One region of the Priestia sp. YIM B13486 genome, then DNA from elsewhere that is predicted to be linked to it. Evidence: predicted binding sites of a transcription regulator. Region 1 holds the regulator's gene; the other holds the start of a gene.
The links. The regulator NrdR, encoded in region 1, represses ribonucleotide reductase genes. The targets are predictions, from matches to a motif close to AACACNATATATNGTGTT.
Positions count from the first base shown of each region.

Region 1 (15,770 bases):
GGACATCGTGTGTATCAGCAGGGTGATCCTCGTGCCAAGCACTTGAAAGAAATGTCTGAAAAACTTACCAAACAAGCAGGAGATACAACGCTATACGATATGTCAGTGAAAATTGAAGAGATCGTAACAGGCGAGAAAAAGCTTCCGCCAAACGTTGATTTCTATTCAGCTTCTGTATACCACAGCTTAGGGATTGATCACGATCTATTTACTCCGATCTTTGCCGTAAGCCGCGTATCAGGATGGATTGCTCACATTTTAGAGCAGTATTCAAACAATCGTTTGATTCGTCCAAGAGCTGATTATATCGGTCCTGGAAAACAAACGTACATTCCGCTTGAAGAGCGCAGCTAAACAATGTGACGAAGGTGCTCACGTTCGTTGAGCACTTTTCCATAAGTGAAAGTAGACAAATTTTTTAAGGAGGTCATTCTCATGACAAAAGGTGAACAAATTTCTGTAGCAAACGGCGTGTTAAACGTACCAAATAACCCAATTATTCCATTTATCGAAGGTGACGGAATTGGTCCGGATATCTGGGCAGCAGCTTCTCGCGTATTAGAAGCAGCGGTTGCAAAAGCATACAATGGTGAAAAAGAAATCGTTTGGAAAGAAGTATTAGCAGGTGAAAAAGCATTTAATCAAACTGGCGAATGGTTACCGGAAGAAACGTTAGATGCAATTCGCGAATACATAATTGCAATCAAAGGACCATTAACAACACCAGTAGGCGGTGGAATTCGTTCTCTAAACGTGGCATTGCGTCAAGAATTAGACTTATTCACATGCTTACGTCCTGTTCGCTACTTTGACGGCGTACCTTCTCCAATTAAGCGCCCTGAAGATACAGATATGGTTATCTTCCGTGAAAATACTGAAGATATTTATGCTGGTATTGAATATGCGAAGGGTTCTGAAGAAGTACAAAAGCTTGTTTCATTCCTACAAACGGAATTAGGCGTAAATAAAATCCGTTTCCCTGAAACTTCTGGATTAGGTATTAAGCCTATTTCTTCTGAAGGAACAGAGCGTCTTGTGCGTGCAGCAATCAACTATGCAATTGAACAAGGCCGCAAGTCTGTTACGCTTGTACACAAAGGTAACATTATGAAATATACAGAAGGCGCATTTAAAAATTGGGGCTATGAGCTAGCTGAAAAAGAATTCGGCGATAAAGTATTTACTTGGGCTCAATATGACCGCATCGTTGAAAAAGAAGGTGCACAGGCTGCAAACAAAGCTCAAGCAGAAGCGGAAGCAGCAGGAAAAATTATTGTAAAAGATTCAATTGCAGATATCTTCTTACAACAAATTTTAACTCGTCCACGTGAATTCGATGTAGTAGCAACAATGAATTTAAATGGAGATTACATTTCAGATGCATTAGCAGCACAAGTTGGCGGTATCGGAATTGCTCCAGGGGCAAATATCAACTACGAAACTGGACATGCTATCTTTGAAGCAACTCACGGTACAGCACCTAAATATGCTGGTTTAGATAAAGTAAACCCATCTTCTGTATTATTATCAGGTGTGTTAATGCTTGAACACCTTGGCTGGAATGAAGCAGCGGATTTAATCATGAAATCAATGGAAAAAACAATTGCTTCAAAAGTAGTAACATATGATTTCGCACGTTTAATGGACGGCGCAACAGAAGTGAAGTGTTCAGAGTTTGCTGATGAATTAATTAGCAATCTAGGAAAACAAGTAACAGTTTAATAGCTATTCATTTAGGGGAGGAATTATAATGGCAAATATGCGTAAAAAAGTATCTGTTATCGGAGCGGGCTTTACAGGAGCTACAACTGCTTTTTTAATTGGTCAAAAAGAATTAGCTGATGTTGTATTAGTTGATATTCCGCAATTAGAAAATCCAGCTAAAGGTAAAGCGCTGGATATGTTAGAAGCAAGTCCTGTACAAGGCTTTGACGCTAACATTACAGGAACAGCCAACTACGAAGACACAGCTGATTCTGACATTGTCATTATTACAGCTGGTCTCGCGCGCAAGCCAGGTATGAGTCGCGATGATTTAGTAACAACGAACCAAAAAATCATGAAGTCTGTTACTCAAGAAGTTGTTAAATACTCGCCAAACTGTCACATCATCGTGTTGACAAACCCGGTAGATGCTATGACGTATACAGTATTTAAAGAATCTGGTTTTCCTAAAAACCGCGTAATCGGTCAATCAGGCGTATTAGATTCTGCACGTTTCCGTACGTTCGTAGCGCAGGAGTTAAACATTTCAGTAAAAGATATTACAGGTTTTGTACTTGGTGGACATGGCGACGATATGGTACCTCTTGTACGCTACTCATATGCTGGCGGTATTCCTCTTGAAACGCTTATTCCAAAAGCGCGTCTTGAAGCAATTGTTGAAAGAACACGCAAAGGCGGCGGCGAGATCGTTAACTTATTAGGTAACGGAAGTGCATACTACGCGCCTGCTGCTTCTTTAGTGGAAATGACAGAAGCGATCTTAAAAGATCAGCGTCGTATTTTACCAGCGATTGCTTACCTGGAGGGTGAATATGGTTATAATGGCATCTACTTAGGTGTTCCAACCGTATTAGGAGCTGCAGGAATTGAGCAGGTAATTGAATTAGAACTGACTGATTCTGAAAAAGCTTCTTTAGACCAATCAGCAAAATCAGTTAAAACTGTCATGGGTGTATTAGCTTAATACAATAAAATGGGTTTGAGTATAGGTTTTTATCAATATTCAAACAATAGTCACAAGGAAAATTCGAGGGAAACCTCGAATTTTTCTTGTATATAAAGAAAAGCTATTACTTTATACAAAAGGTGGAATGATGATGGTATTAGGTAAAAAACAAAAAATAGGCCGAAGTATTGAAGATATAAAAGTTGGAGAAAAATTAACGCTAACGGAACGAATTGAAGATAAAGATATCTTATTGTACTTAGGGCTGACAAACGATTCTAACCCTTTATACATTCAGCATGATTACGCATCTCAGACCCCTTTTAAAAAACCTATTGTGCCAAGTATTATGATTACCGGTATTATGACAGCAGCCATTTCAAAGTATTTGCCCGGACCTGGAAGCCACGTTGCAGAACATACGGTAGCCTTCCCTAAAAAGATTCATCATTATAGCACGATTGAATTTTTATTTGAAGTGACAGAGGTAGATGTTTCTTCTAGAACTGTTACGATTGAGGTGGAAGCGGTCAATGAGCAAAAAGAGAAAGTAGTAACGGCGCGGTTTCTTGTGTATCCGCCGTTTAGACTTCCATCGGTAGAGACACACGACTTTGAAAATTTTTAAAACGCCTTAAATATTTATAAATATAGAAGAAACTGTTTGGTCATATTTTCTGAAAATGTTGAAATGTATTGGAGAACGAGGCTAAAACATTGTATGATAAGAGAAGATAAATAGAAAATAATATCATTTGGATGAAGCTGCGGTTTAATTTAACTAGATGGAGGCTTATATCGTTAATATGAGTAAGAAATTATTAGTCGTAGATGATGAACAATCAATTTCAACATTATTACAATATAATTTACAGCAAGCTGGCTTTACAGTAGAAACAGCTGAAGACGGGGAAGAAGGATACAACAAGGCACTAGAAGGAAAACCGGATTTAATTGTGTTAGACTTGATGCTTCCTAAGATGGATGGAATTGAAGTTTGTAAAAAGCTTCGTCAGCAAAAAGTGATGACGCCTATTTTAATGTTAACTGCAAAAGACGATGAGTTCGACAAAGTATTAGGGCTAGAGCTTGGCGCAGATGACTACATGACGAAACCATTTAGCCCTCGAGAAGTAGTAGCGCGTGTAAAAGCCATTTTACGCAGAACACAAATTATTGCTCAGGAAAATGAACAAGAGGAAGATGGCGAGCGCATCATGATCGGTGATTTAAAAATTCTTCCAGATCATTATGAGGCCTACTTTAATCAAGAGCAGCTTGAGCTTACTCCGAAAGAATTTGAGTTATTATTATATTTGGCAAAATACAAAGGACGGGTATTAACTCGTGATCAGCTGCTAAGTGCAGTGTGGAATTATGATTTTGCCGGAGATACGCGAATTGTAGATGTGCACATCAGCCATTTGCGTGAGAAAATTGAACACAATACGCGAAAACCTGTTTATATAAAAACGATTAGAGGATTAGGATATAAGCTGGAGGAACCAAAGGTAGATGAATAAATTTCGTTCAAGGCTACTTTTGGCTCTATTAGTACTTATTATTATTGTATTAGTAGGTCTTGGCCTGCTGCTGGGACAGTTGTTTAAAAACTTTTATTTTCAGACGTTTCAAGAGCGAATGGAAAAAGAGGCAAAGCTTGTAGAAATGTACATTAGCGAAGAAGGTATCACAAGTCCTGCTTTAAAATCTAAAGTTGATCAAATCAGCCATTCGTTAAGTGTACGAACGACTATCGTTCAAAAAGACGGAAAAATATTAGTTGACTCAAATCCAGGCAGCAAGCAGCAAAGAATCGAAAAAAGTATCGTAATCCAACAAGTATTAAAAAAGCAGTTAAACAGTAAAAAAAGCTTTGATCAAATTAAAGAAGATTACGACTTATATTACTATGGCATCCCGCTTATTATAGAAGGTAAGCAAGAGGGATTTGTTGTGCTGAGTACATCGTTTGATTCATTAAAACAAGTAAATCAGCAAATTTGGGGCCTTCTTATTGGAAGCTTAGGTCTAGCTTTGATTGTGATTTTACTCTTAGGTGTAAAGATTATGGGACGCTATACCCGTCCTATTGAATCGGCAACCAAAGTGGCTATGGAACTTGCAAAAGGGAATTATAAAGCTCGTACATATGAAGATTATGTAGATGAAACAGGGATGCTGAGTCAGTCTATTAACGCACTTGCTCGTAATCTGCAAGAGTCTATCACTAATCAAGAAATGCAGCAGGACAGGCTGCGCACGCTAATTGAAAATATGGGAAGCGGCATGCTTCTTATCGATAGTAGAGGCTATATAAACTTAGTGAATCGAGCTTATAAAGAGCAGTTTCATATACATCCGGATGACTTCCTTTATCATTTGTATTACGAGGTATTTGAGCATAAAGAAATCATTAAGCTTGTGGAAAAAATATTTATGACGGAAGTAAAGGTTCGAAAACAAGTGGTTCTCCCTTTAAATATTGAACGAAGATATTTTGATGTTTACGGAGCGCCGATTATTGGCTTAAACGATGAATGGAAAGGGATTGTGCTTGTTTTCCATGATATTACCGAGCTGAAAAAGCTAGAACAAGTTCGCCGTGACTTTGTAGCAAATGTGTCTCATGAACTAAAAACTCCTATTACGTCTATAAAAGGGTTTAGTGAGACATTGTTAGACGGTGCCATGGAAGATCCACAGCTGCGCCAGCAGTTTCTATCGATCATTTTAACGGAAAGTCAGCGCATGGAGAGTTTGATTCAAGATCTTTTAGATTTGTCTAAAGTTGAACAGCAAGGGTTTAAGCTAAGCATCCATCCAGTAGATTTGAATACCCTTCTCTATGAGGTCATAACAGTGCTATCAAACCGAGCGACTGAAAAAGAAATCACGCTAACGTTAGATACGCTTCCTGAAGAAGCGTGGATTGATGGTGACAGTCAGCGCCTTATGCAAGTGTTTGTTAACTTAATCGGCAATGCGCTCATGTATACAATGCCTGGAGGAACTGTTCACGTTTCGCTTGAAGAGGAAGAAGAAACGATTACGGTTCATGTTCAAGATACAGGTATCGGTATTGATTCTGATGAAATTTCACGTATTTTTGAGCGCTTTTACCGAGTAGATAAAGCAAGAAGCCGTAATTCCGGAGGAACAGGTCTTGGATTAGCAATTGTTAAACATCTCGTTGAAGCTCATAAAGGGGAAATTGAAGTGAAAAGTGAAGTCAATAAAGGGACAACTTTTTCGGTCAAGCTGCACAAGTATTTGCCGCAGATGTAAAATGTTTACGTTCCTTTTACAATTTATTTAATGTAGCTTAATAATTAATTGATACAATTTTTCATGGAAACCCCTTCATCCAAGGAGCCAATGTGTAAGGCGAAAATAGCTTTAACCGTGCTATTTTCGCCGATTCTTTTTGACAATTTCTATCCATTCACATGTTACACCGCCTAAAATAACTAGGCGGTGTTTTTATTTTATGATGTACAGATCTTATCACCGCATGAAAATAAAACGTTGAACTCAAGATTACTTTTTGTCCTTAAAGCTTATTGTTTGCTAAAATAAAGGTAAGATAAGAAGAGAGCGAAATGGAGGAACATGAATGACACAAAAACTAGTATTAATTGACGGGAATAGTATTGCCTACCGTGCATTTTTTGCTTTGCCGCTTTTAAACAATGATAAAGGAATACATACAAATGCCATATATGGCTTTACTACAATGCTGACACGTATCTTAGAGGAAGAGAAGCCGACACATTTACTTGTGGCATTTGATGCAGGGAAAACAACGTTTCGCCACAAAACATTTACAGAATACAAAGGAGGAAGACAAAAGACGCCTCCTGAACTTTCAGAGCAGTTTCCCTTTATTCGTGAGTTATTAGATGCATATGGGATTAAGCGCTATGAACTGCCTGATTATGAAGCAGATGATATTATCGGTACGCTTTCAAAACAAGCTGAACAAAAAGGAATGGCCGTAAAAGTCATTTCTGGTGATAAAGATTTACTTCAGCTTGTGTCAGAACATGTAACCGTAGATATTACGAGAAAAGGAATTACGGATGTCGATTCCTATACGCCTGCAGCCATTGATGAAAAGTATGGTATTACGGCTGCACAAATTATTGATATGAAAGGCCTTATGGGGGACAGCTCGGATAATATCCCAGGCGTGCCCGGAGTCGGCGAAAAAACAGCCTTAAAGTTATTAAAAGAGTTCGAAACGGTTGAAAATGTATTGAAATCTATCGATCAAGTCAGCGGTAAAAAATTAAAAGAAAAGCTAGAAGATAATCGTGAATCAGCTATCATGAGTAAAAAGCTTGCAACTATTTATTGCGAAGCGCCTCTTGAAGTATCTGTAGAAGATGCAAAGTATGACGGGTTTGAATCTTCAAAGGTCATCTCATTATTTAAAGAGCTTGGGTTTAATTCTTTGCTTGCTAAATTTGGTGAATCAGCAGAAGAGGAAGCAGATTTTGAAGAACTAACGTTTGAAATAGCGCAGGAAGTTCACGATGATATGTTAACAAGCGAAGCAGCTCTGATCGTAGAAGGGTATGAAGAAAACTACCATCACAATCAGCTGCTCGGTTTTGGAATCAGCAACAAAAATGGTCACTATTTTATTGATAAAGATACAGCTCTTTCATCTTCTAAATTTAAAGCATGGTTAGAAGATGGACGTGTAAAAAAGACGGTGTTTAATGGGAAACGTACGATTGTATCGTTAAAATGGGCGGGGCATGAAATTAAAGGAATTGAACATGATGTAATGATTGCTTCTTACATCTTGAATCCTGCTGAGGCAAATGATGACCTAGCGACAATTGCAAAATTAAAAGGATACCATCAAGTGCAATCAGATGAAGCTGTGTATGGAAAAGGAGCTAAGCGAAGCATTGCAGAAGCTGATCAGCTAGCTGATCATGTTGTAAGAAAAGCAGCCGCCGTAGCTTATTTAAAAGAAGTGTTAGAAAAAGAATTGGTGGAAAATGAACAGTTTGAGCTGTTTGAGAAGCTTGAAATGCCTCTTGCCATTGTCCTTGCTGATATGGAATATCAAGGGGTGAAAATTGACCGCGCGCGTTTGGATGAAATGGGCGAAGATCTTCGAGAGCAGCTTGAAAAAATTGAAGCGAAAATCTACGAATACGCTGGACAAGAATTCAATATTAATTCGCCAAAGCAGCTAGGAGTTGTTCTTTTTGAAAAAATGCAGCTTCCAGTCATAAAGAAAACAAAAACAGGCTATTCCACATCAGCTGATGTATTAGAGCAATTAGCTAGTACCCATGATATTATCCCAGAGATTTTACAATACCGTCAGCTAGGAAAATTACAGTCTACGTATATTGAAGGATTAAAAAAGGTTATTCATGAAAGCGATGGAAAAGTTCATACCCGCTTTAATCAAACATTAACTCAAACGGGAAGATTAAGCTCAGTAGATCCTAACTTGCAAAACATCCCGATTCGTCTTGAAGAAGGTAAAAAAATAAGAGGTGCGTTTGTGCCTTCACAGCCTGATTGGTTGATATTTGCAGCGGATTATTCACAAATTGAGCTGCGCGTACTGGCTCATATTGCAGATGATGAAAAGCTAATTGATGCGTTTAAGCATGACTTAGATATTCATACGAAAACAGCGATGGATGTGTTCCACGTCGAAAGAGAAGAAGTAACGTCCAATATGCGCCGCCAGGCTAAAGCAGTTAACTTTGGAATCGTCTATGGCATCAGTGATTACGGTTTATCGCAAAGTTTAGGAATTACAAGAAAAGCAGCGGCTACTTTTATTGAACGCTATTTAAAAAGCTTCCCTGGTGTACAGGAGTATATGGATACGATTGTACGCGATGCAAAAGAAAAGGGATATGTAACAACGCTCTTGCACCGCCGACGTTACTTGCCTGAAATCACGAGCCGAAATTTTAACCTCCGCAGCTTCGCTGAGCGTACGGCTATGAATACGCCTATCCAAGGGACGGCAGCTGATATTATTAAAAAAGCAATGATTGAAATGGATAAGCGCTTAAAAGATGAAAATCTTCAGGCTAAGCTGCTGCTTCAAGTACACGATGAGCTGATTTTTGAAGCCCCAGAAGAAGAAATTAAAATTTTAGAGAAAATCGTACCAGAAGTAATGGAGAACGCTTTAGAGTTAGAAGTTCCGTTGAAAGTAGATTATTCTTACGGAAAGACTTGGTACGAAGCAAAGTAGTGGAAAAAGGATGTGACAAACGTGCCAGAATTACCAGAAGTTGAAACCGTCAGACGTACGTTAATTGAATTAGCCAGTGGAAAGACCATTGAGCGTGTAACAGTTAAATGGCCTAATATTATCAAACGTCCTGAACAAGTTGAACAGTTTTGTGATGCGCTTGTTGGACAAACCATTCGAGATGTTGAACGCAGAGGTAAATTTTTGAAAATTGTGCTCGATGATTATACGATGGTTTCTCATTTGCGTATGGAAGGGAAATATGCTCTCCATGAGAATGCAGAAGAACCAGATAAGCATGTACACGTCTTTTTTCACTTCACGGATGGAACGGAATTGCGATACCGGGATGTAAGGAAGTTTGGTACTATGCACTTATTTAAAAAGGGAGAGGAAGATCTGTTTCCTCCTCTTATTGGCCTTGGACCTGAACCGTTTGACGAAACATTTAATCCTAGTCAATTAAAAATGAGAATCGGCAAAACCTCTCGAAAAATCAAGCCGGTTTTACTCGATCAAAATGTCGTGGTTGGGCTTGGAAATATTTATGTAGATGAAGCACTGTTTCGCGCAGGGATTCATCCTGAACGAGTGGCCAGCCAATTAACAGACGAAGAGTATGAAAAATTGTACGAAGAAATTGTAGCGACTCTTCAAGAAGCTGTGAAACAAGGAGGCAGCACCATTCGCACGTATGTAAACACACAGGGACAAATAGGCATGTTTCAGCAGCAGCTTTATGTGTACGGAAGAAAAGGCGAATCCTGTAAAATGTGCGGTACCCCAATTGAAAAATTTGTTGTAGGCGGTAGAGGAACACATATCTGCCCAAATTGTCAGCCGGCTAAAAAATAACAATGGATGGGCTCCTTTCATATACTACGTATAGACAGAAAGGAAAGGAGTCCTCTCATCATGATAACATTTTCTTTACTTATTCTTGCTTTTGCCGTAAGTCTTGACAGCTTTAGTGTTGGCCTGACATACGGACTTCGAAAGGTAAAAATCCCGCTGAAATCCATTTTTATTATTTCATGTTGCTCAGCATTTTCTTTAATGTTTTCTATGTTTTTAGGAAAAGTACTTACGCATCTATTTTCAGTGGATGTACTAAATAAAGTAGGCGGAGGTATTCTTGTTCTGCTTGGGATGTGGATTTTATACCAGTTTTTTTGTCCGGCAGATTCACCTCGAGTAAAAGAAGAAAAAACATTAGTAAAAATTGAAATTAAGTCAATTGGCCTAGTCATTAACGTATTAAAAAAGCCAATTGCAGCAGATTTAGATAATTCAGGTTCCATCAATGGTATTGAAGCATTTATACTTGGAATTGCATTATCTCTTGATGCATTTGGAGCGGGGTTTGGAGCGGCTTTATTAGGTTATTCGCCGTATGCTCTAGCAATTGCTGTAGCTCTTATGAGTTCTCTTTTTTTAAGTGCGGGCATACAATTTGGCAAGGTTTTTTCACGTTTATCATGGATGAAAATGTTCTCATTTGTACCAGGAGTTCTGCTCATTATTTTAGGTATTTTTAGATTTTAAATAAAGAGATAAAGGAGAGGCCAATGTCAATTGTAATTGGATTAACAGGCGGAATTGCAAGCGGGAAAAGCACGGTAACCGGAATGCTACGAGATATCAATATTCCAGTAATCGACGCTGATCACATTGCAAAAGAAGTCGTAGAACCAGGAAAAGAAGCATACAAACAAATTGTCGAGACGTTCGGCCGTTCTATTCTTCACGAGAACGCGGAGATCAATCGAGCGGCTTTAGGGGAAATTGTGTTTTATCAAGAGGAAGAACGTAAAAAGTTGAATGCAATTGTACATCCTGCCGTAAGAAAAGAAATGCTTTCTCAAAAGGAAAGCTATATAGAGGAAGGTTACGAAGCCGTTGTATTAGATATTCCGCTGCTGTTTGAAAGCGATTTGACACATTTAGTCGATAAAGTAGTAGTTGTATATGTCGATGAGTCTGTGCAGCTAGAAAGGTTAAAGTCGCGTAATAACCTCTCGGCGGAGGATGCCTATGCGCGTATCCATGCACAGCTGCCTTTAATTCAAAAAGTAGCCTTAGCCGATGCGGTGATCAATAACAACGGTCCTGTGGAAGAAACAAAACAACAGCTTTTAAGTATATTAGCCCTATGGCTAGATTAAAGAGTGAATGATTGCATTCACTCTTTTTTTATTGGGAATATTTAAGGGCTTCTAAAAAAGAATGTGTTAAATATCTGTTCTTGCTATATACATATAGTAAAACTTAATTAAAATAATTTATTAAAAAAAATTAATATTATTCACTTTTTAAATATTTATGTTATACTATTAAATATAAAAAGTTAAATAGTATAACACATATAGAGAGGGGTATAGCCATGAAAGCACGTATTGCCATTAATGGTTTTGGGAGAATAGGAAGAATGGTGTTTCGCACAGCGATTATAGAGGAAAATTTGGATATTATTGCAATAAATGCATCTTATCCAGCAGAAACGTTAGCACATTTAATCAAATATGACTCTATACACGGAGCATTTAATGGAGATGTCAAATGTGATGATGATGCGCTAATTGTTAACGGTAAAAGAATTCAGCTATTAAATTCACGTGATCCGCTGAATTTGCCTTGGAAAGAGCTTGGGATTGATCTAGTTGTTGAAGCAACGGGAAAATTTAATTCAAGAGAAAAAGCGCAGTTACATATTGAAGCAGGTGCGAAAAAAGTTGTCTTAACGGCACCGGGTAAACAAGAAGATATCACCATTGTGATGGGCGTAAACGAACGAGAGTTTGATGTGAATCAGCATAACATTATTTCCAATGCCTCTTGTACGACAAATTGTCTAGCTCCAGTTGTCAAGGTACTAGACGAAGCGTTCACAATTGAAAACGGTTTAATGACGACCGTTCATGCATATACAAATGATCAAAAGAATATCGATAATCCGCATAAAGATTTGCGAAGAGCCCGTGCGTGTGCTCAATCAATTATTCCTACAACCACTGGAGCAGCCAAGGCACTTTCATTAGTTCTTCCTCATTTAAAAGGAAAACTTCATGGGATGGCGCTTCGTGTGCCAACGCCGAACGTATCGCTTGTCGATTTAGTTGTGGATGTAAGGAAACCTGTGACGATGGAAGATGTTAATTTAGCGTTTATTAAAGCTGCTGAAGGACCATTAAAGAATATTTTAAATTTAACAATGGAACCACTCGTATCAATTGACTTTAATACAAATCCTCATTCAGCTATTGTAGATGGACTATCCACAATCGTAATGGAAGATCATAAAATTAAAGTGTTAGCTTGGTACGATAACGAGTGGGGCTACTCTCAGCGCGTAGTCGATTTGGTAAGATATATTGCTGCAGAAATGCGTAATGGATCAAAAATAAGAGTAAGCTAAGAAAGCTATTGATTGCTTTTAAAAAAACAGGGAGCTGTCGCCCTGTTTTTTTGTTTTTATCCAAAAGAATAGGGAAAAGCAATAAGATAAGCATGCAAAGGGGTGTTTATTTTCCTCAATTTTAATAAAAAATTAATAATCGTTTAGCAGCTTTTACACACTGTCTCACGAGAATACAGGGGTAATTTGTATAGGTCTATCTGCAAGAACAATCTTTAATAAAATCAAAACACGTATTGCAAAATAAATGTAAACAAAGTATACTATGTTTCGTGAACTTCTTGTGTACCTTTCGGTGATGTGGCTACTTAAAGGGTTAGGACCTCTTTGGACTAACTTTCCCCCGTGGTAGTTAACATGCTATATGGCGAAAGAACTTCATGTTTAACGATTAAAAATTGTTAAAGGGGGAAATATCATTATGGAAACAATGGGTCGTCATGTCATCTCAGAATTATGGGGATGCGATTTCGATAAGTTAAATGATATTGATTATATTGAAAAAACGTTTGTTGATGCAGCTTTAAAATCTGGTGCGGAAGTTCGCGAAGTAGCGTTCCATAAATTTGCACCTCAAGGTGTAAGTGGCGTTGTTATTATTTCAGAATCACATTTAACGATTCACAGCTTCCCAGAGCATGGTTATGCAAGTATCGATGTTTATACTTGTGGTCATTTAGATCCTACAATCGCAGCAGATTATATTGCAGATGCTCTAAGTGCACAGACACGTGAAACAATTGAATTACCACGTGGAATGGGTCCTGTTCAGGTAAAACAAACTAAAGCGAATGCACTTTAATAGTGTCGATTGATTACGTAAGTTAAGAGGTGTATTACACACCTCTTTTTAGTATATAAATTTTTAATACGCAAAAACAAAGGGGATAACAACATGGGGGTAGTACAAGCAGTTAAATCTTTATTTTCTAATCATGTAGAAACAAACGATCACCATTCAGATCCAACTCTAAAAACGCATTATTACAAAACAACAGCCGGGAATGCATTTAAGCAAGTTCATGAAATGTTGAAGCACATGCAAGGGATAGAGATACTTGCTGCATATGAAGAGCGAGGAGAGATTAGCTTAAACGTTGTAAAAGGAAGAAAAGCTTTTGTTGTGATTACCATTATTAACGTACGTCCTCTTGAAACCGCTATCGATTTTTCTGCTACAACAGAATCAAAAGTGGTGCCGGTTGATTTTGGTTTTAGTAAAGAACTTGTACGTACGCTTTATAAGAGCTTTGATCAAAAACTCATTCCTCTTTCTTCGTAAGTTCCTTATCATTTTTGAATTTCAGGAAATAAAATGGGGAAATTCCTTTTCCTTTACTTGTATTCAAGCCTTGTTTTCTATAAGATGGAATAAAGCAAATCCTTTAATACAGCATCGTGTTTGTTAAAGGAAATGATGATAAAAATCATAATAAATGGCGAATAGCCGGCTAACATAGATGGAAATTAACTTATATAAGAGAAAATAAAAAGAAAAACAAGGTTTATTATTGGAGCTGAGAATATGAAGTGCCCATCCTGTCATTACAATGGAACGAGAGTGCTGGACTCGCGCCCTGTAGAAGAAGGCCGCTCTATTCGTAGAAGACGTGAATGCGAAGAGTGTCACTATCGTTTTACAACTTTTGAGAAAGTAGAAGAACTTCCGTTAATTGTTGTAAAAAAAGATGGAGCGAGAGAAGAGTTCAGCAAAGACAAAATCCTTCGAGGGTTAATTAAGGCGTGTGAAAAACGCCAAGTAAGCTTAAAACAATTAGAAGATACGGTACACGATATTGAAACAGAGCTGCGCAGTCAGGGTACATCAGAGGTGCAGTCAGATGTTGTAGGAGAAATGGTGATGGAGCGATTAGCTGCTATCGATGAAGTCTCTTATGTTCGATTTGCTTCTGTATACCGACAATTTAAAGACATCAATGTATTTATTGATGAATTAAAAGATTTAATTAAGAAGGAACGACTGTAAAAGAGCTATTGAAGTATTCTTTAGGCTCTTTTTTGTCATTTCTATTACTTTAAAAGTAGGTAGGGAACGACATGAAAGAACAACATTGGAAAGAAATGATACCGGTCGATCGTTATGTTGTTCGTTCGAACGGCATACTGCAGGAATACGACCGAAAGATTTTAACCATGCTCTATCAGCCGTTGGTGGGTACAACGTGCTTTGGTCTGTATATGACGTTATGGAGCGAGCTGGAACAAGATCGTTTATGGGGGAAAGAGTCTACGCATCATCATCTAATGTCAATGATGCAAATTAATTTGAAAGCTATTTACCATGAGCGGTTAAAATTAGAAGGCATTGGTTTGTTAAAAACATATATTAAGGAAGAAGATGATGTTCGTGTGTTCATTTATGAGCTCATTCCTCCTCTGACGCCCCATCAGTTTTTTAACGATGGCGTGTTAAATGTATATTTATATAACCGACTCGGAAAATCTATCTTTCAAAAAGTAAAAAATTATTTTTCTGATTCACTCGTCGATGAGCAATCGTTCAAAGATGTGACGCATTCATTTAACGATGTATTTAAATCAGTTAAAGCAACAGAGCTGGCTCCAAGTTTTCAGTCTGAAAGCAAGGATGTATTTTCTCCTGATGCTCAAACGGACTTTGTGGATTCCTCCAAACGCGCTTCTATTGAGATGAGCCCGGATTCCTTTGATTTTGATTTATTTTTAGCAGGTCTAACAGATTCAATGATTTCGAAAAGGTCTATTACATCTAAAGTAAAACAAGCGATTGAAAAGCTAGCCTTTTTATACGGTATCGATCCTCTTCAAATGAAAAATGTGGTGCTCGATTCGCTAAATGAGAACGATCAAGTTGATATTGAATTGCTTAGAAAAGCAGCACAGTCCTTTTACCAATTTGAAAATGGAGAAGCACTTCCAAATCTAAGCGAACAAATTCAGCCGCCTATGCTTCGTACCATGCAGGAAAAGCAGCCGCAGACAAAGGAAGAGCAGCTCATTCAACAGCTTGAAGTGACTTCTCCTCGACAGCTTTTGATCGAGTTTTCCGGGGGAGCAGAGCCTTCAAAAGCAGACTTGCAAATGATCGAAGAAGTGATGTTTAACCAAAAGCTTTCACCAGGGGTAGTAAATGTTCTAATTTACTACGTGATGCTAAGATCCGATATGAAATTATCTAAGAGCTATGTAGAGAAAATTGCTGGACACTGGGCGCGCAAAAAGGTACAAACTGTTCAAGATGCCATGAATTTAGCTAAAAATGAACAGAAAGAATATCAGAATTGGACCGAAGCAAAGCAAAATAAAAAAACAGCTGGACGAAAAATTGTGCGTAAAGAAATGGTGCCAGAGTGGCTGAGCGATGAAGAAAAAGAAGAGAAAAAGCAGCCTTCAAAAGAAGTGGACGGATTTGAAGAAGAAAAACGAAAGCTACAAGAAGA
Region 1 is NZ_JBHZOZ010000001.1:687,019-702,788, reverse strand. Features, by position in the region: gene citZ (citrate synthase) at 1-354, shown strand, start outside; gene icd (NADP-dependent isocitrate dehydrogenase) at 430-1,722, shown strand; gene mdh (malate dehydrogenase) at 1,751-2,689, shown strand; gene ACFX4G_RS03550 (MaoC family dehydratase) at 2,823-3,299, shown strand; gene ACFX4G_RS03545 (response regulator transcription factor) at 3,478-4,194, shown strand; gene pnpS (two-component system histidine kinase PnpS) at 4,187-5,959, shown strand; gene polA (DNA polymerase I) at 6,288-8,915, shown strand; gene mutM (DNA-formamidopyrimidine glycosylase) at 8,937-9,770, shown strand; gene ytaF (sporulation membrane protein YtaF) at 9,831-10,460, shown strand; gene coaE (dephospho-CoA kinase) at 10,484-11,080, shown strand; gene ACFX4G_RS03515 (glyceraldehyde-3-phosphate dehydrogenase) at 11,299-12,330, shown strand; gene speD (adenosylmethionine decarboxylase) at 12,752-13,132, shown strand; gene ACFX4G_RS03505 (cytosolic protein) at 13,226-13,612, shown strand; gene nrdR (transcriptional regulator NrdR) at 13,856-14,317, shown strand; gene ACFX4G_RS03495 (replication initiation and membrane attachment family protein) at 14,389-15,770, shown strand, end outside.

Region 2 (15,770 bases), 270 kb from region 1:
ACAAATGCACAAATAATGGAACCCGCACTCGTTCCGGCTAACCGCCGAAAGATCAAGCCTTTTTCTTCTAGAGCTTGTAACGCGCCAATCAGTGCAAGCCCTTTAATACCGCCACCTGAAAACACTCCGTCGACGTACACAGCCTCTCCTCCAAACTACCTACTCTACATTTGTAGTCGACTCAGCAACAAGTTATGATAAAAAGAAAAAAAGCAGTGACGCTATTGGCCGCTGCTTTTTTCTTATAATTTTTGTTCTTCTTCATTTCGTTTTTGTACATTGCGAAGATCTTGAATACGGTTATGATTTTCTTCAAAGTATTGAACCAAATCTCCAATTCGATCAATGGAATTCCAGCTTAAATGATGTTCAATTCCTTCTACGTCATCATAAATATTTTTCTCATCTACGCCAATGATGCGCAGCAGCTGCTCTAAAAGCTCGTGGCGATAAACAAGACGTTTTCCAATCTTCTGCCCCTTAGCTGTTAAAACAAGGCCTCGATATTTTTCATAAATTAAGTACTCATCTTTGTCTAGCTTTTGAACCATCTTCGTTACAGATGAGGGGTGAACCGCCAATGCATCAGCAATATCAGACACTCGAGCGTATCCTTTATCTTCAATTAGCATATATATTTGTTCAATATAATCTTCCATACTCGGTGTAGGCATGAAATCTCCCCCAATTAATATTATGTATTGCTAATAATAAGTCATAAATGTCTGTTTCTTATAGTGATATCGTGTTCATGTTTGATAATCTATGTGAAAAAAACGTGTAAATAAAGCGATGTCATAAGATAAAACTGGATAAAAGACATTCAATTAAAATCATACTACAATGCTTATTCAAATACAAGAACTGTTCGATCTCGCTTCTTATTTATGCCCCATTTTTATACATAATAAAAGCTGACTCGTTTGAGTCAGCTTTTACTAGTCAATCATATTCAAAATTAAAGGCCGCATTTCAGCTGTGCACCACAGTTTGTACATGTGTTGCATCCGCCCATTTCTTCTACCGTTCCTTGACGGCAAACCGGACACGTATTACCTACTTCAGAACCGATTGTTACATCAGTTGAACGAATTTCATTAATTGTATCAACTAACACAACGTGCGGTTTCGTTTCTTCTTTTGGCGCTTCAATTTCTTCATCAAACGTATTTTCTTCTGCTTTTAGCGTTAAGACTTGTGCATCACGGCTGCCGTCTACGTACACCGTACCGCCTTTTGCTCCGCCTTTATACAGACGCTCGTACACTTTTTGAACTTGCTCTACCGTGTAACCGCGAGGAGCGTTTACTGTTTTACTAATTGAACTGTCAATCCAGCGCTGAATCACACATTGCACATCCGCGTGAGCTTGTGGTGCAAGTTCCATAGCTGAAATGAACCATTCAGGAAGGTTGTTTGGATCTGCTTCTGGATGCTGATCTAAATACTCTTGAACGATATCAGCTTTTACTTCAATAAATTTACCTAAACGGCCGCTTCGGAAGTATGAGAATGAGAAATAAGGTTCAAGACCCGTTGATACTCCAACCATTGTTCCAGTACTGCCTGTTGGCGCTACTGTTAATAAATGAGAGTTTCGGATACCGTTCTCTTTAATGTTTTCACGAATATCTTCAGGCATTTTTTTCATGAAGCCTGTATTTGTGAATGCTTCACGTAAAGAAGCCGTTTCAGCATCTGTTTCGCCTACTAAGAACGGGAAGCTTCCTTTTTCTTTTCCAAGCTCTACAGACGCGCGGTAAGCCGTCGTTGCAATTGTTTCAAACACTTTATCTACTAACTCATTGCCTTTGTCAGAGCCGTACTCTGTTTCACAATAAATAAGAAGATCGTGAAGACCCATTACACCAAGGCCAACGCGGCGTTCGCCAAGCGCTTGCTTTTGGTTTTCTTCTAAGAAATAAGGAGTTGCATCAATAACGTTATCTTGCATTCTAACGCCTGTTTCAACCGTTTGACGTAACTTTTGAAAGTTAACAGTTCTCGTTTCTTTATCTGCCATTTGCGCTAGGTTAACAGCAGCTAAGTTGCAGACAGAGAATGGTGCAAGTGGTTGTTCACCACATGGATTTGTTGCAACAACGTGCTGACCATATGCTTGAGCATTTGTCATATCATTAGCATTGTCAAAGAAGAAAATGCCTGGTTCAGCTGAGTACGTTGCACAAATATTAATTAAGTTCCATAGCTCTTTTGCACGGATAGTACGATACGTACGAACTTTGTTTCCTTGTTTTGCCCATTCGCGCACGTCGCCTACTTCGTGCCAGTTTTCATTGTAGTTAGCCATTTCTTCTTTTGAATAGCTTTCTACGTCTGGGAAGCGAAGTTCGTATTCTCCGTCGTTTTCAACAGCATCCATAAAATCTTTTGTTAAGCATACAGAAATGTTTGCTCCTGTTAAAAACTCTGAGTTATGAACGCTGTACGTTCCGCCTGTTTGCAGCTTTTCTTCTGCATCTTTGATGATTTTTTCACTGAACCCACCAAGACCAGGAATTTGTTTATAGTTAATGATTCCTTGGTACATCGCTTCTTCAGACTCTGTTAGCGGCGTGAACTTCAATTTATCTTGCGCATGTTTTTTAATCATTTCGTCATTTGTGTTTTCAATTAAGAAACGTAAAATGCGAGGGTTTTGCATTTTAGAAATAATAAATTCTACAATGTCAGGATGCCAGTCGGCAAGCATGATCATTTGGGCCCCACGACGTGACCCACCTTGCTCAACAAGATGCGTCAGTTTAGCAATATCATCTAACCATGAAACCGAACCAGATGATTTACCGTTTACACCGCGAGCCAGCGTGTTGCGCGGGCGAAGAGTTGAACCATTCGTTCCAACACCGCCTCCACGGCTCATGATTTCCATTACTTGTTTGCGGTGTTCTGAAATACCTTCACGTGAATCTTTTACATAAGGCATTACATAACAGTTGAAGTACGTTACGTCCGTATCAGCACCTGCACCGTAAAGAACGCGGCCAGCTGGTACAAAGTTTAGCTGAACAAGCTCTTGATAGAACTTTTCAAACCACTCTTTACGCTTTTCTTCTGTTTTTTCCACAGAAGCTAAGCCTGTTGCATTACGTTTTGCAATTTGCTCATAGAAGACTTCTAGAGGTTTTTCAATGACATCTAAAGAACGAGTAATTAATCCGTTTTCTGCTTCTTCAGGCGATAAAGCTCCTCTAAACTCATCTTCTACCTTGACAACAGCGGTTTTTTGCTCAAAATTAATGCTTTCCACATAGCCAAGTCCTCGTGCTGGAAATTTTGGATCTTCCTTTACGGTTAGAACAACAAAATCTCCTTCTGATAACGTTAATTTTTCCGTATCTTTAAACGCATAGCGGTCTAACATTACCAATCTTGAAACACCTTTATGAGTCAACTTCATATCCGGTGTAATCGGATGTACTTGCGGAAAGCGTTCAATATCTGAATTGAGCTTTTCAACATTCATATTCACTTTTTGATTTAACAAAACAGTCATTCTCACAACTCCTTACCTATCGAACATCTATAAATTTATTAACTTTATTTCCTTTTAAAGGAAATAAAGTTTTTCAATCAACTATCAATAACTTACCACACGGCTTGGACGAATTCAATATATAGTATTTGACACTTCTCCAAACATCTACATATAGAAGGGTGTCAAGTGAAATATTTTTTTTTTCGTAAAAAAAGTGTTTGACTTTTCTTCCCTATGTATTCTATTAGCCAAGCATTGTTTCTAAAAATCCCACTAAAAAGTGCAACTTATAAGAAGTTGCACTTTTATCTATTTCCCATGGGCATCCGTTTAGCGCTTAAAGTTCCATTCATCCGATCCGTACTTTGTGCGCGCTAGTTCTTCTACATATGCTTCCTCTTCTTCAGACAGTGTATACGGTTCTAAATCGATATCAAGAGCAGAAGCAAATCCTTTATAAAACGCTTCTTTTGCTTCTTCAATAGAGATTTTGCGGCCCGCAATTGCATTAATGGCTACCGCTTTAGAACGAAATGCGCGCTGCATTCTTTCTTTCACGCGATCATTTGGATAATTAAACACGCTGAATAATTTATCTTCATCAATCTCTAACAGAATAGAGCCGTGCTGTAGAATAACTCCTTTTTGTCTAGTTTGGGCACTTCCAGCAATCTTGCGGCCCTCTACAACTAGTTCATACCAAGAAGGAGCATCAAAGCACACGGACGAACGAGGGTTTTTTAAGCTATTTTTTTCTTCTTCTGAACGAGGAATAGCAAAATAAGCCTCGAGCCCTAACGAACGAAACCCTTCCAGTAAACCTTCAGAGATTACGCGATATGCCTCTGTAACTGTCTTGGGCATGTTAGGATACTCTTCAGATACAATTACGCTGTAAGTAAGCTCTTCATCGTGAAGCACGCCCCTGCCGCCCGTTGGACGTCTTACAAAGCCTAGCCCTAATTCTTTTACTTTATCAAAGTTAATTTCTTTTTCAGCTTTTTGAAAATAACCGATTGACAGCGTTGGAGGGTTCCATCCGTAAAAACGAATCGTAGGTGGAATTTCTCCTTTACTATGCCATTCTAATAACGCTTCATCTAACGCCATATTGTAATAAGGCGAACGGTTGTTGGAATCAATAAATCTCCACTTTGCTTTCATCTACCTCATCCTCAGCTATATGTAATATAAAAAATAAATCCGTTTTTTAGTCTACCAAAAGATTGAGCTAAGGAAAAGCAAAGAGCAACATAAAACTGTGAATTCAAATGTGGTAGTTTTTTCATTTTCGGGAAGAAATCCGCTAGATTCAAGGCAAAATCGCTTTACTTCTAATTTCATTCACTTATATAATAAGAGTATGGATTTTGTCGAAGAAAGGAAGAATCAGCATGTCAGCAATTACAGCAGTACTCATTTTACTTGGAGTAATCATCATATACTCTGTCGTTATGTTCTTTGTCCAACGTCGCATTATGAAAACGTTAACTGAAGAAGAATTCCGCAGCGGCTACCGCAAGGCACAGCTAGTTGATATTCGTGAACCGAATGAATTCGAAAACGGACATATTTTAGGCGCACGAAATATTCCTCTTTCACAGTTCCGTATGCGCATTAAAGAATTTCGTCCAGATCAACCTGTCTACATCTATTGTCAAAGCGGAATGCGCACAGGACGCGCAGCACAAATGCTTCGTCGCCACGGTGTTCAAGAAATCTATGATTTAAAAGGCGGCTTCAAAATGTGGAACGGTAAAGTGAAAAAGAAAAAATAATGGTATGTATATAGAAAAACCTCGCCTTTGGGCGAGGTTTTTTGTTAGACGTTTTGAACAGCCTGTTCTTTCTGATAGCGAAGAACTGGCTTTCTCGCTGCCAGCGTTTCATCAAGGCGTTTCACAACCGTTGTATGCGGAGCTTCCTGTACGACTTCAGGCGTTTCTTCTGCTTCTTTTGCAATTTGAATCATCGCATCGATAAACGCATCTAGCGTTTCTTTCGACTCCGTTTCCGTTGGTTCGATCATCATGCACTCTTCTACGATAAGCGGGAAGTAGATAGTCGGCGGATGATAGCCAAAATCAAGCAGTCGTTTCGCAATATCCAATGTGCGCACGCCAAGCTTTTTCTGACGTTTTCCAGATAAAACAAATTCGTGCTTACAGTGACGGTCAAACGGCAGCTCATAGTGTTCTGCTAAACGACGCATCATATAGTTGGCATTTAGCACAGCGTTTTCCGTCACCGCTTTTAAGCCGTCTGGACCCATTGAACGAATATACGTATAAGCGCGAACGTTGATACCGAAGTTGCCGTAAAACGGCTTTACACGTCCAATTGACTGAGGACGGTTATAGTCAAAGTGATAGCCTTCTTCTGTTTTCACAAGCACTGGTTTAGGCAAATACGGAATTAAATCTGCTTTTACCCCTACCGGACCAGAGCCAGGACCGCCTCCTCCATGAGGGCCTGTAAACGTTTTATGAAGGTTTAAATGAACAACGTCAAACCCCATATCTCCAGGACGGGCTTTACTTAATACTGCGTTTAAATTTGCACCATCATAATAAAGCTTTCCACCTGCTGCGTGAACAATTTCAGCCATTTCTAAAATATCTTCTTCAAATAATCCCAGCGTATTTGGGTTTGTTAACATTAAAGCGGCTGTATCTTCTCCTACTACGCGGCGTAAATCCTCTAAGTCCACTAAACCATGTTCGTTTGATTTTACCGTTACCGTTTCAAATCCCGCAACTGTTGCCGAAGCCGGGTTCGTTCCGTGAGCTGAGTCTGGAACAATGACTTTTGTTCGCTGCGTCTCACCATTTGCTTCATGATAGGCACGAATCATCATAAGCCCGGTCCACTCGCCGTGAGCACCTGCTGCTGGCTGAAGTGTTACTTCATCCATTCCTGTAATTTCTGTTAAATGCTCTTGTAAATCATATAAAAGTTCGAGAGCACCTTGAACCGTTTGCTCATCTTGAAGCGGATGAATATGCGCAAACCCAGCAATGCGTGCTGCTTGTTCATTCACTTTTGGATTATATTTCATCGTACATGAACCAAGTGGATAAAACCCTGAGTCTACCCCGTGATTTCGTTTTGAAAGCGCGGTGTAATGACGCATAATATCGAGTTCTGATACTTCAGGAAGCTCAGGAGCTTTGGCACGCACATACGCTTTCCCAAGCAGTTCTTCAGCATTTACTTGCGGCACATCTAACTCTGGCAATGAATAGCCGATTCGCCCTTCTTTACTGCTTTCAAAAATAAGTGATTGATTTTGATTAAGCATGAAGATCCCCCAATTCATTTACAAGTTGGTCAATTTCCTCTTTTGTACGGAGCTCTGTAAAAGCAAGCAGCATGTGATTTTCAAGCGCTTGGTTATCACGGCTAAGATCATAACCGCCAATTATTTTTGATGCTAATAAATGATTGTTTGCTTCTGTTACCGAAACCGGAAGCTTCACGACTAATTCGTTAAAAAACGGTCCTTCAAATGCTACATTTACCCCTTTTGCCTTTAACGCTTCATATGCATAATGCGTTTTTGATAAGTTTTGCAGCGCCATTTCTTTTACACCTTGCTTGCCTAAAGCTGTCATTGCAACTGATGCTGCTAAAGCATTTAACGCTTGATTTGAACAAATGTTAGACGTCGCTTTATCGCGGCGTATATGCTGTTCACGCGCTTGAAGGGTTAAAACAAACCCTCGCTTACCGTTTTCATCGACCGTTTGCCCTACTAATCGTCCTGGGATTTTTCGCATAAGCTTAGACGTAGTTGCAAAGTATCCGCAGTGCGGGCCTCCAAATTGACTTGGAATACCAAATGGCTGTGCATCTCCAATGACAATATCAGCTCCGAATTCTCCAGGAGGCGTAAGTAAACCTAATGATAAAGGATTGCTTGAAACCACAAACATGCATTTTTCTTGATGGGTAATTTCTTCAATTTCTTTTAACGGCTCGATTTGTCCGTAGAAATTTGGATACTGGACAATAACAGCTGCCACGTCACTCCCCATCTCTTTTTCTAATGCAATCATATCTGTTACGCCGTCTGCTGAAGGGATTTCTACCACTTCAATGTATTGACCCTTCGCATACGTTTTTAACACATCTTTTGACTCAGGGTGAACAGCCGCAGAGACAAGTACTTTTTTCTTTTTTGTTTGACCCGCACTGAGCATAGCGGCTTCTGCTAAAGCAGTTCCTCCGTCATACATAGAAGAATTAGCCACGTCCATCCCCGTTAACTCACAAATCATTGTTTGAAATTCAAAGATGGCCTGAAGTTCTCCTTGAGAAATTTCCGGTTGATACGGAGTATAGGCCGTATAAAATTCCGAACGAGAAATAACATGATCAACAATAACCGGCATGTAATGATCGTAAACTCCTGCTCCTAAAAAAGAAGCATAGTCTTTTAAATGAGCATTTTTAGCAGCCATACTATTTAATTCTTTTAACAGCTGAGGCTCTGAAGCCGCTTTTTTAATATTGTATTCTCCTTGAAAACGAACGCGCTGCGGAATATCTGAAAATAAATCATCAACAGATGAAACACCAATTGCTGCTAACATTTGCTGCTGATCTTGTTCTGTCATTGGTAAATAGCGATGTAACATGTTAAATTCCTCCCCAAAGCTTACTTTGAACGTTTATAAAAAGGTGTTGAAACCACTTTTGCTTTTAAGCGCTTTTTCCGAACCTGCACTTCCACTTCTTGACCAAGCTCTGTATACTCTGCTGACAATAGTGCTAGACCGATGTTTTTCTTTAATGTCGGTGACTGTGTACCTGTTGTCACAAATCCAATTTGTTCTTCATCTGCAAGTACTTCGTAACCGTGTCTTGGTATACCTTTATCAATCATTTCAATTCCTACCAGCTTACGAGGTGCCCCGCTTTCACGCTGTTCTTTTAACACTTCTTTTCCAATAAAGCTGTCTTTGTTCGTCTTTACTGCAAATCCAATTCGAGCTTCAATGGGCGTAATATCTTTTGAAAGCTCTTGGCCATATAAAGCCAAAGTAGCTTCAAAACGAAGCGTATCGCGAGCTCCTAATCCGCAAGGCAGCACACCTTCATCACTGCCTGCTTCTAAAATAGCCGTCCACAAGTGAGCTGCGTCAGCTGAAGAACAATAAATTTCAAAGCCATCTTCCCCGGTGTACCCAGTACGTGAAACGAGAGCTTTTACATTCGCTACTTCTACATCATCAGCAAATGTAAATGGCTTTAACAAAGCTAAATTTTCGTTCGTTAACGTTTGTAAAACTTTTTCTGCTACAGGACCTTGCAAAGCTAGCTGCGCAGTTTCATCAGACTGATTAACGAGCGTTACATCTCCTTGTTTGTGAGACACCAGCCACTCATAGTCTTTTTGAATATTAGCAGCGTTTACGACTAGCAAATACTCTTGATCTGCTTTTTTATAAATCAGCAAATCATCTACCGTGCCTCCGTCTTCATAACACATAGCCGTATACTGCGCTTTTCCATCTACGAGGGTAGAAACGTCATTTGTCATCGTGTGCTGAAGAAAAGCTAAGCTATCAGCTCCTGTTACAAGAATTTCTCCCATATGAGAGACATCAAAAAGGCCTGCCTTTGTACGTACAGCTTCATGCTCTTCTTTAATAGAAGAAAATTGAACGGGAAGAGCCCATCCTCCAAAATCAATTGTTTTGGCACCATATTTTTGATAGGTATCATAAAGCGGCGTTTTGTGTAATTCTGTTGTCATATTTATGTCCTCCTCTTTTTCACGTGAAACTTTTCATAACGGGGAGTTTTCAAATAGTGTGGGGATCACTATTTATCCAAACAAAAAAGGACAGAAAACCCCCTACTGTATTTAGTAGGAAGTCTCTGTCCTTTTCACCTGAAAGTTTACCTATAAATGAATAGGTTTGCCTCGTGGGTGGTCTATAAACGCATAGACGCTCTCCAGAGCTGCGTCAAACAAGAGTCTTTTTGCCTGAGAGATTCACAATTTTATTGCTTGCTCCTTCGGCGCTACATTCAAGTAGTCTCTCCCCGTGTCGTCATTCGCTTCTATAAAGTTGGTAAAGTTGGGCATACTACTGAAAGATGTATCTATCTTTATTCACACAATCATTTGTAAAGTGCTAATCTATTTTCTTTTTCAAATTTTCTAAATATATTTTTATCCTACCTGATTCTTATCATTTGTTCAATAAAAATTTTTCACAAAGGAGCATTTTTATCATGAAAGTGAAATTAAACATCGATGAAACATGGGAAGCAGCCTTCTCAACTAAATTGGAGCAAGACGGCCCTTGGTCTGCATGGGATTTGTATAAACTTGCCTATGAAATAGAAGACCAAACGCTTATCTCAGAATTTGAAGGACTACAAAGCCCAAAACATCTAGCCGATTTAACGCCGCTTCCTCATCAGCTCGAAGTAGCCAAACAAGTAGTTGAAACAATGAATGGGAAAGCCATTTTAGCAGATGAAGTAGGACTGGGCAAAACGATTGAAGCAGGGTTAATTTTGAAGGAATATATGATTCGCGGACTTGTTAAAAAAGTTCTCATTTTAGTTCCAGCTTCGCTTGTTTCACAGTGGGCTATGGAATTGAACCAAAAATTTTATATTCCCGCAGTCCCTCAAAGAAAATCATATGTGTGGGATCAGTGTGACATCGTTGTGTCTTCAATTGATACAGCAAAACGTTCTCCTCATCGAGAAATTGTGCTAGAACAAGACTACGACCTCATCATCATTGATGAAGCTCATAAACTTAAAAACAACAAAACAAAAAACTATGAATTTGTGCAAAGTCTAAAAAAGAAATTTTGTCTGTTGCTAACCGCAACACCGATTCAAAATCGAATTGAAGAAATTTTTAACTTAGTCTCTCTTTTAAAGCCTGGTCATCTCGGCAATAAAGACTATTTCGAAGAATTATTTTCCGCTAAAAAACGCTCTTTGCAAAACGATGAACACTTAAAAGAGCTTGTTAACAAAGTTATGATTCGAAATCGCCGCCACGATACGGGTATCGAATGGACGAAGCGAATTGTTCAAACCATTCCTGTTGAATTCTCGCCGAAAGAACGGGAGCTATACGATGCGATTACATCTTTTAAAGGAAACGGACTCCACCCTTCAAGCGCTTTTTCAATTTTAACCCTGCAGCGAGAGGCCTGCAGCAGCCGTGAAGCGGTGTATATGACATTAAAAAACATGATGGAACGTCAGGAAGATCCAAACAGCGCATTAACGGAACATATGATTACTCCGTTAATGGAACTACTTCAGCAAGTTCCGCAAAATGCAAAAGCAGAAAAAGTGCTAGAACTCGTTCAGAAAATTGATGATAAAGTCATTATTTTTACTGAGTACAGAGCAACTCAACTGTATTTACAGTGGTATTTAAAACAGCATGGAATTACCTCTGTACCTTTTAGAGGCGGATTTAAGCGAGGTAAAAAAGACTGGATGAAGCAGCTTTTTGAAAGCCACGCGCAAGTATTTATTGCCACTGAAGCAGGCGGAGAAGGAATCAATCTTCAGTTTTGTCATCATATCATTAACTATGATCTGCCGTGGAATCCAATGCGTCTAGAACAGCGAATTGGAAGGGTCCATCGTTTAGGTCAAAAACATGATGTTCACATTTACAATTTAGCCATTCAACATACGGTCGAAGAACATATTTTAAAATTGTTATACGAAAAAATAAACCTTTTTGAACGAGTTGTTGGAGAGCTAGATGATATTTTAACAAAGCTTGATTTAAAAAATATCGAAGAGCATATTCAGGATATTTTATTTCATTCACGGAGTGAAGGAGAAATAAAAATCAAAATGGAGAACTTGACGTCTATTATTCAATACGAAGACAGCGAGGAGGATCAGCATGCAGCAAACTGATATTCACCAATTTTTAAAGCGTTATTTTCTAGCTAATAATTGTTCTATTGTCACAGAAACATCTTCTTACCTGACGGTTCAATTAACGATTGAACTCGATAAAGAATTGATGAATCGTCCATTTTATTGGCACTATATTGAAAAGACGGGAGGAGAAGCAACTCCTGCTTCGCTCACTTTCATTACAGACCCAGCATTTGAAGACGATTCCGTTCAAGGAGAACGAATTCATTTCGGTTCACCTAGGCTGCACCAAATTTTCGCTTCTACTCAAAAACTAGGCGGGTTTATTCACTTGTATGAACAAGTTGCCTCAGCTCAGCCAACAAATCAGCCTTTACACCCTTGGCTTGCATTAAATATTAAAGTCTCATACAAATGCGATCGTAAAAAAGATGAGCTCTTGTCGCTTGGCATTAATTTAATCAATGGACAGATTATTGAATCATTTCATGAATTAATCATTAATCAAAATTTGTCATCTAAAATCTCAGACTATTGCTTTACTCTCTCACCTTTTATTAAACCTAAAAGTGCCATCGCACGACTCACATCATATGTGACTGACTATGTTAAAGCTCAGCCAACTGAATGGGCTGAAAAAGCTCAGGAGAGATGGTATGAAGACTTAGCGCTTCTAGATCATTTTTACGAAACAGCAGAAGAGCTGCCAGAAATATATATGACCGAAAAAACAGCGCTTCAAGAACTGTACGAGCCGACTATCTTGTTTAAGTTTATAAACGGTGGCTTATTTTACATATCGCCTGAAACGATGTCTCGTCAATTTAACAAAACACAAGCCGGTTAAAAAAAAGATGAGCATATAATATGCTCATCTTTCTTTTTTCTTTCGATACCACAGCATAAACGACAGCGGAATCATTCCAAACCATCTGTTTGCAAAAGGTGCTCGCTCTTCTTTTTTTTGAATTTTTTTCGTTTTCCTCTCTTCTTTTGGCTGATCCATATATTGTACAAATTGCTGAGTCATATATTTTACATAATCATTCGTTTTCATATAATCAACTCCTCAGCACTATTATATCCGGAGAGAAAGAGACTTAATCCGTCCACTTCACAATGTGCTGATCCTTTTTTTGAATATATGCCGTTTCCGTCAATGCTCTTCCTTGCAATGTTTGACATTTTATTTTTAGGATAATCATCTGTTCATCTTCACTTACTACTTCGTATGAAACCGTACCAGTTTCTAATACTAAAGATGCAAATGGAGATTTATTATGTTCTTTTATTTCTTTTTTTAGATGTACAACCGCGTTTTCTAAAAGATGCTGCAGGCGATTTTTCTGCTCTACTTCTTGATAAAATGAACTTTTCGTCACAAAATAAGTGGTTTGCTGAGCTACTAACAGAAGAAAAAGCGCACAAAATGCCAAAACAACGGGGAGAATAAATCCTTGCTCATTATGTTTCATGAGCAAGCATCAAAAACGTCGTAATGGTTTCTTCTCTAACTTTGTTAACACCGTCTGTTGAACGAATTAACAGCCTTTCTTTTTGCTGTTCATACATAATATTCTTAATGTGCTGCAGCACAACTTCATGACCGCTTTCATCCACTCGTCTTCTTATCTTGTCTTCATAGCGTTCATAAGTGATGATCTGATTATTTTCCATTTTCAACGTAAGCGTAGTCGCATGAATTCCTACTTCTTTTGCTTCTCGATATTCCATAGCAAGTTGATTTACAAAGATTTCCCACTCCATTTCATTCATACTAAAGTCCGGATTATATGTTTGCTTCGCTAGCGGAATGATAATGGGGAAAAATGAAACAATGATCAAAAAAAGAGTAAAACTGACTAACATCTCTACAAGCGTAAAACCTTTTTCCCTTTTCACTTCAACACCACATCACACTTCTTTTTCATTTTCTCAGCGGAATCTGTCCATTCTACACAAAGCTTTTGAGCACTTTCTCCGTCCCACTTCAGATAAAACGCAACGTTTTCTTTTACGATTTTTTCTCGCCGTTTATATCCTGCTTCATATTTATATTTCAATAGCTCTTCGTGCAAGATAGCATCGGCTTGATACGAAACATATTGCTTCTTTTCTGCTTCCTTCATCTGAACATACAAAGGAATAATTGTACCGGTTAGGAGTAAAAGCATACTAAATGAAACAAGCATTTCTAACAAAGTGTAGCCCTGCTGACCCTTAGATCTTGTCCACATAAAAACGCCCTCTGCCTATTTGAAAAATAACTTTATATTTAAATTTTTGATTGCTGATAAAAATGGTCTTCGCTTGAGAAATATTGCCGTTTTTGTTGTATTGTATCGTGGAATTTCCGCTTCCAAACGTGATATGAATGGTGGAGTCATAGGCGCGCTTATAAAGAACGGCACGAGAATCAGAAACAATATATTCTGTTCCCTTCGGTGCGAAGTTAATTTTAATTGGAGATTCTCGGTTCATGGCTGTCTGCTGCACATAAAACGTGTCGCTTTGCAGCTGTCGCAAAAATAATGTGATGTTGTAATATTCCACAAGCGGACGAATGGCTACAATAATGGAAAACATCATCACTTGCACAATAAATAAAACCATCAGCATCTCAATGAGGGTAAATCCTTTTTGCTTAAGAAGAACCACTAGCTGTAACCTTTCCGGTACCGTCAATTTGAATGGCTTGACCATTTGGACACACGGTGCCTTCTTTTAAGTAGCCTCCTGCTTCAAGCTCTTCTAGACTTGGTTTTTCGCCATTTTCAAGTTCGTATACTTGTACCTCAGCCTCTACGGTTTTGACAAGAGCTGAGCAGCCTTTGTTGTTAATAACCGTATTATGCTTTAATACATTTGGAATCATAATGAGCAAAAGCACGGTAATAACGAGCATAACAATGAGCATTTCAATAAGGGTAAATCCTTTATCACCTTTTAGAATCATATTCTTTCCCCTTTCTACAAGCTCGACATCACTTCTAACATCGGAAGCATAACGGACATATACATAAGCAGAATGACAATTCCGATGAATAAGAATGTAAGTGGCTGTACATATTTTAAAATACGAAAAATAAACTGTTCCATTCTTTCCATCATAAATAGACTGTAATCATACAGTTCTTGAGAAAGCTCACCGTTCTGCTGGCCATGCACAATAACGTGTGCCAAGTCTTTTTCATAATGAGATTTACCTGAAACGATATGATCTAATCGCATTCCTGAGGAAAGTTGATCTGTAAAAGCAAAAGCTTCCACTTGAAAAAACGGATGATGCTCTTGCTTTTGAAAAAGAGCAAAGCATTCATAAATAGATAAACCACCATTTAGTAAATTGCTCATATGAACAGAAAAAAAGTACGAGTTAAATAGCCGTGTGAACGTTCGGATAACGGGAACTTTCATAAAGAGCTGCATTTGAACTACTGGAGGCAATTTTTTAATGTACATCACATAAAACAAATACAGGATGATTGGCATACTGATGACTGCAGGCAATACAAAAGGAAAGAACGACATCGCCTGCATAAATAAGAGGATAAACGAAGACTGCTTGTTTCCAAAGGATAAGTACAGAGCTTCAAACTGTGGAAGTAAAACCGTACTTAAAACAAATAAAATGGAAAGAATAAACAGCAGTAGCAATACGGGATATTGAACAAGCTTTTGAAATTTTTTACGATGCCTTACTTTTTCTTCAATCATTGAGCTGCTTTCTTTTAAAGCAAATTGAAGGTTTCCATGCTGTTCCGCAAAATATAAATAGCTTAAAATATCACGGTGAAACTGAAGTTTAACAAAAGCATCGTGCAAAGATTCTCCTCGTTTTAACTGCTCAAGACATTTTTCAATATCCGTTTTTTCTTTGTTAGATACTTGAAACGTCAAAAACGAAAGAGCTTGAGAAAGAGTATAGCCTTTTTCCAAGAGCTTAGAGACCTGCTTAAGAATTGTCGCTTGCTGAGCAAGAGACCACCTTTTTTGTCTATTTGTCTTTATCCCCATCCGTCTAGCGAATGCGGATATAAATAGCCTAGCGCGATTCCTTTTAGAATCACATCTCGGAGCGTCTTATAATCATAATCCGCATTTTCTCCTTTCACTTCTCTCATCACTGCGCTAAGCTCCTTTCCATAAAGCAATTCGTATATGCTGGACTGACGATGCTTCCTCATTTTTTTACAAGCGGGGTGGCATTTTCCGGAACACAGCGGACAGCGAATTTCTACAAGGCGCTGTGCAGCTACTGCTACAAGAGTCTGTTCCATTTCTTGAAAGCTAACGCCAAACTCAAGCAGCCTGTACAAAGATCCTTTTGTATCTTTAGTATGCATCGTTGTCAAAACCAAGTGTCCGGTAAGCGCTGCTCTCACAG
Region 2 is NZ_JBHZOZ010000001.1:420,171-435,940, forward strand. Features, by position in the region: gene ACFX4G_RS02105 (patatin-like phospholipase family protein) at 1-140, opposite strand, end outside; gene mntR (transcriptional regulator MntR) at 243-674, opposite strand; gene ACFX4G_RS02115 (vitamin B12-dependent ribonucleotide reductase) at 959-3,517, opposite strand; gene ACFX4G_RS02120 (lipoate--protein ligase family protein) at 3,830-4,663, opposite strand; gene ACFX4G_RS02125 (rhodanese-like domain-containing protein) at 4,894-5,277, shown strand; gene gcvPB (aminomethyl-transferring glycine dehydrogenase subunit GcvPB) at 5,322-6,800, opposite strand; gene gcvPA (aminomethyl-transferring glycine dehydrogenase subunit GcvPA) at 6,793-8,139, opposite strand; gene gcvT (glycine cleavage system aminomethyltransferase GcvT) at 8,160-9,260, opposite strand; glycine riboswitch at 9,473-9,565, opposite strand; gene ACFX4G_RS02145 (DEAD/DEAH box helicase) at 9,746-11,419, shown strand; gene ACFX4G_RS02150 (YqhG family protein) at 11,406-12,230, shown strand; gene ACFX4G_RS02155 (YqzE family protein) at 12,255-12,440, opposite strand; gene comGG (competence type IV pilus minor pilin ComGG) at 12,484-12,858, opposite strand; gene comGF (competence type IV pilus minor pilin ComGF) at 12,848-13,285, opposite strand; gene ACFX4G_RS02170 (prepilin-type N-terminal cleavage/methylation domain-containing protein) at 13,282-13,620, opposite strand; gene comGD (competence type IV pilus minor pilin ComGD) at 13,604-14,086, opposite strand; gene comGC (competence type IV pilus major pilin ComGC) at 14,028-14,339, opposite strand; gene comGB (competence type IV pilus assembly protein ComGB) at 14,354-15,400, opposite strand; gene comGA (competence type IV pilus ATPase ComGA) at 15,391-15,770, opposite strand, start outside.
Region 2: ACFX4G_RS02115 (vitamin B12-dependent ribonucleotide reductase) is a predicted target of NrdR. The motif match lies at 3,629-3,646, and genes of this name have one in related genera.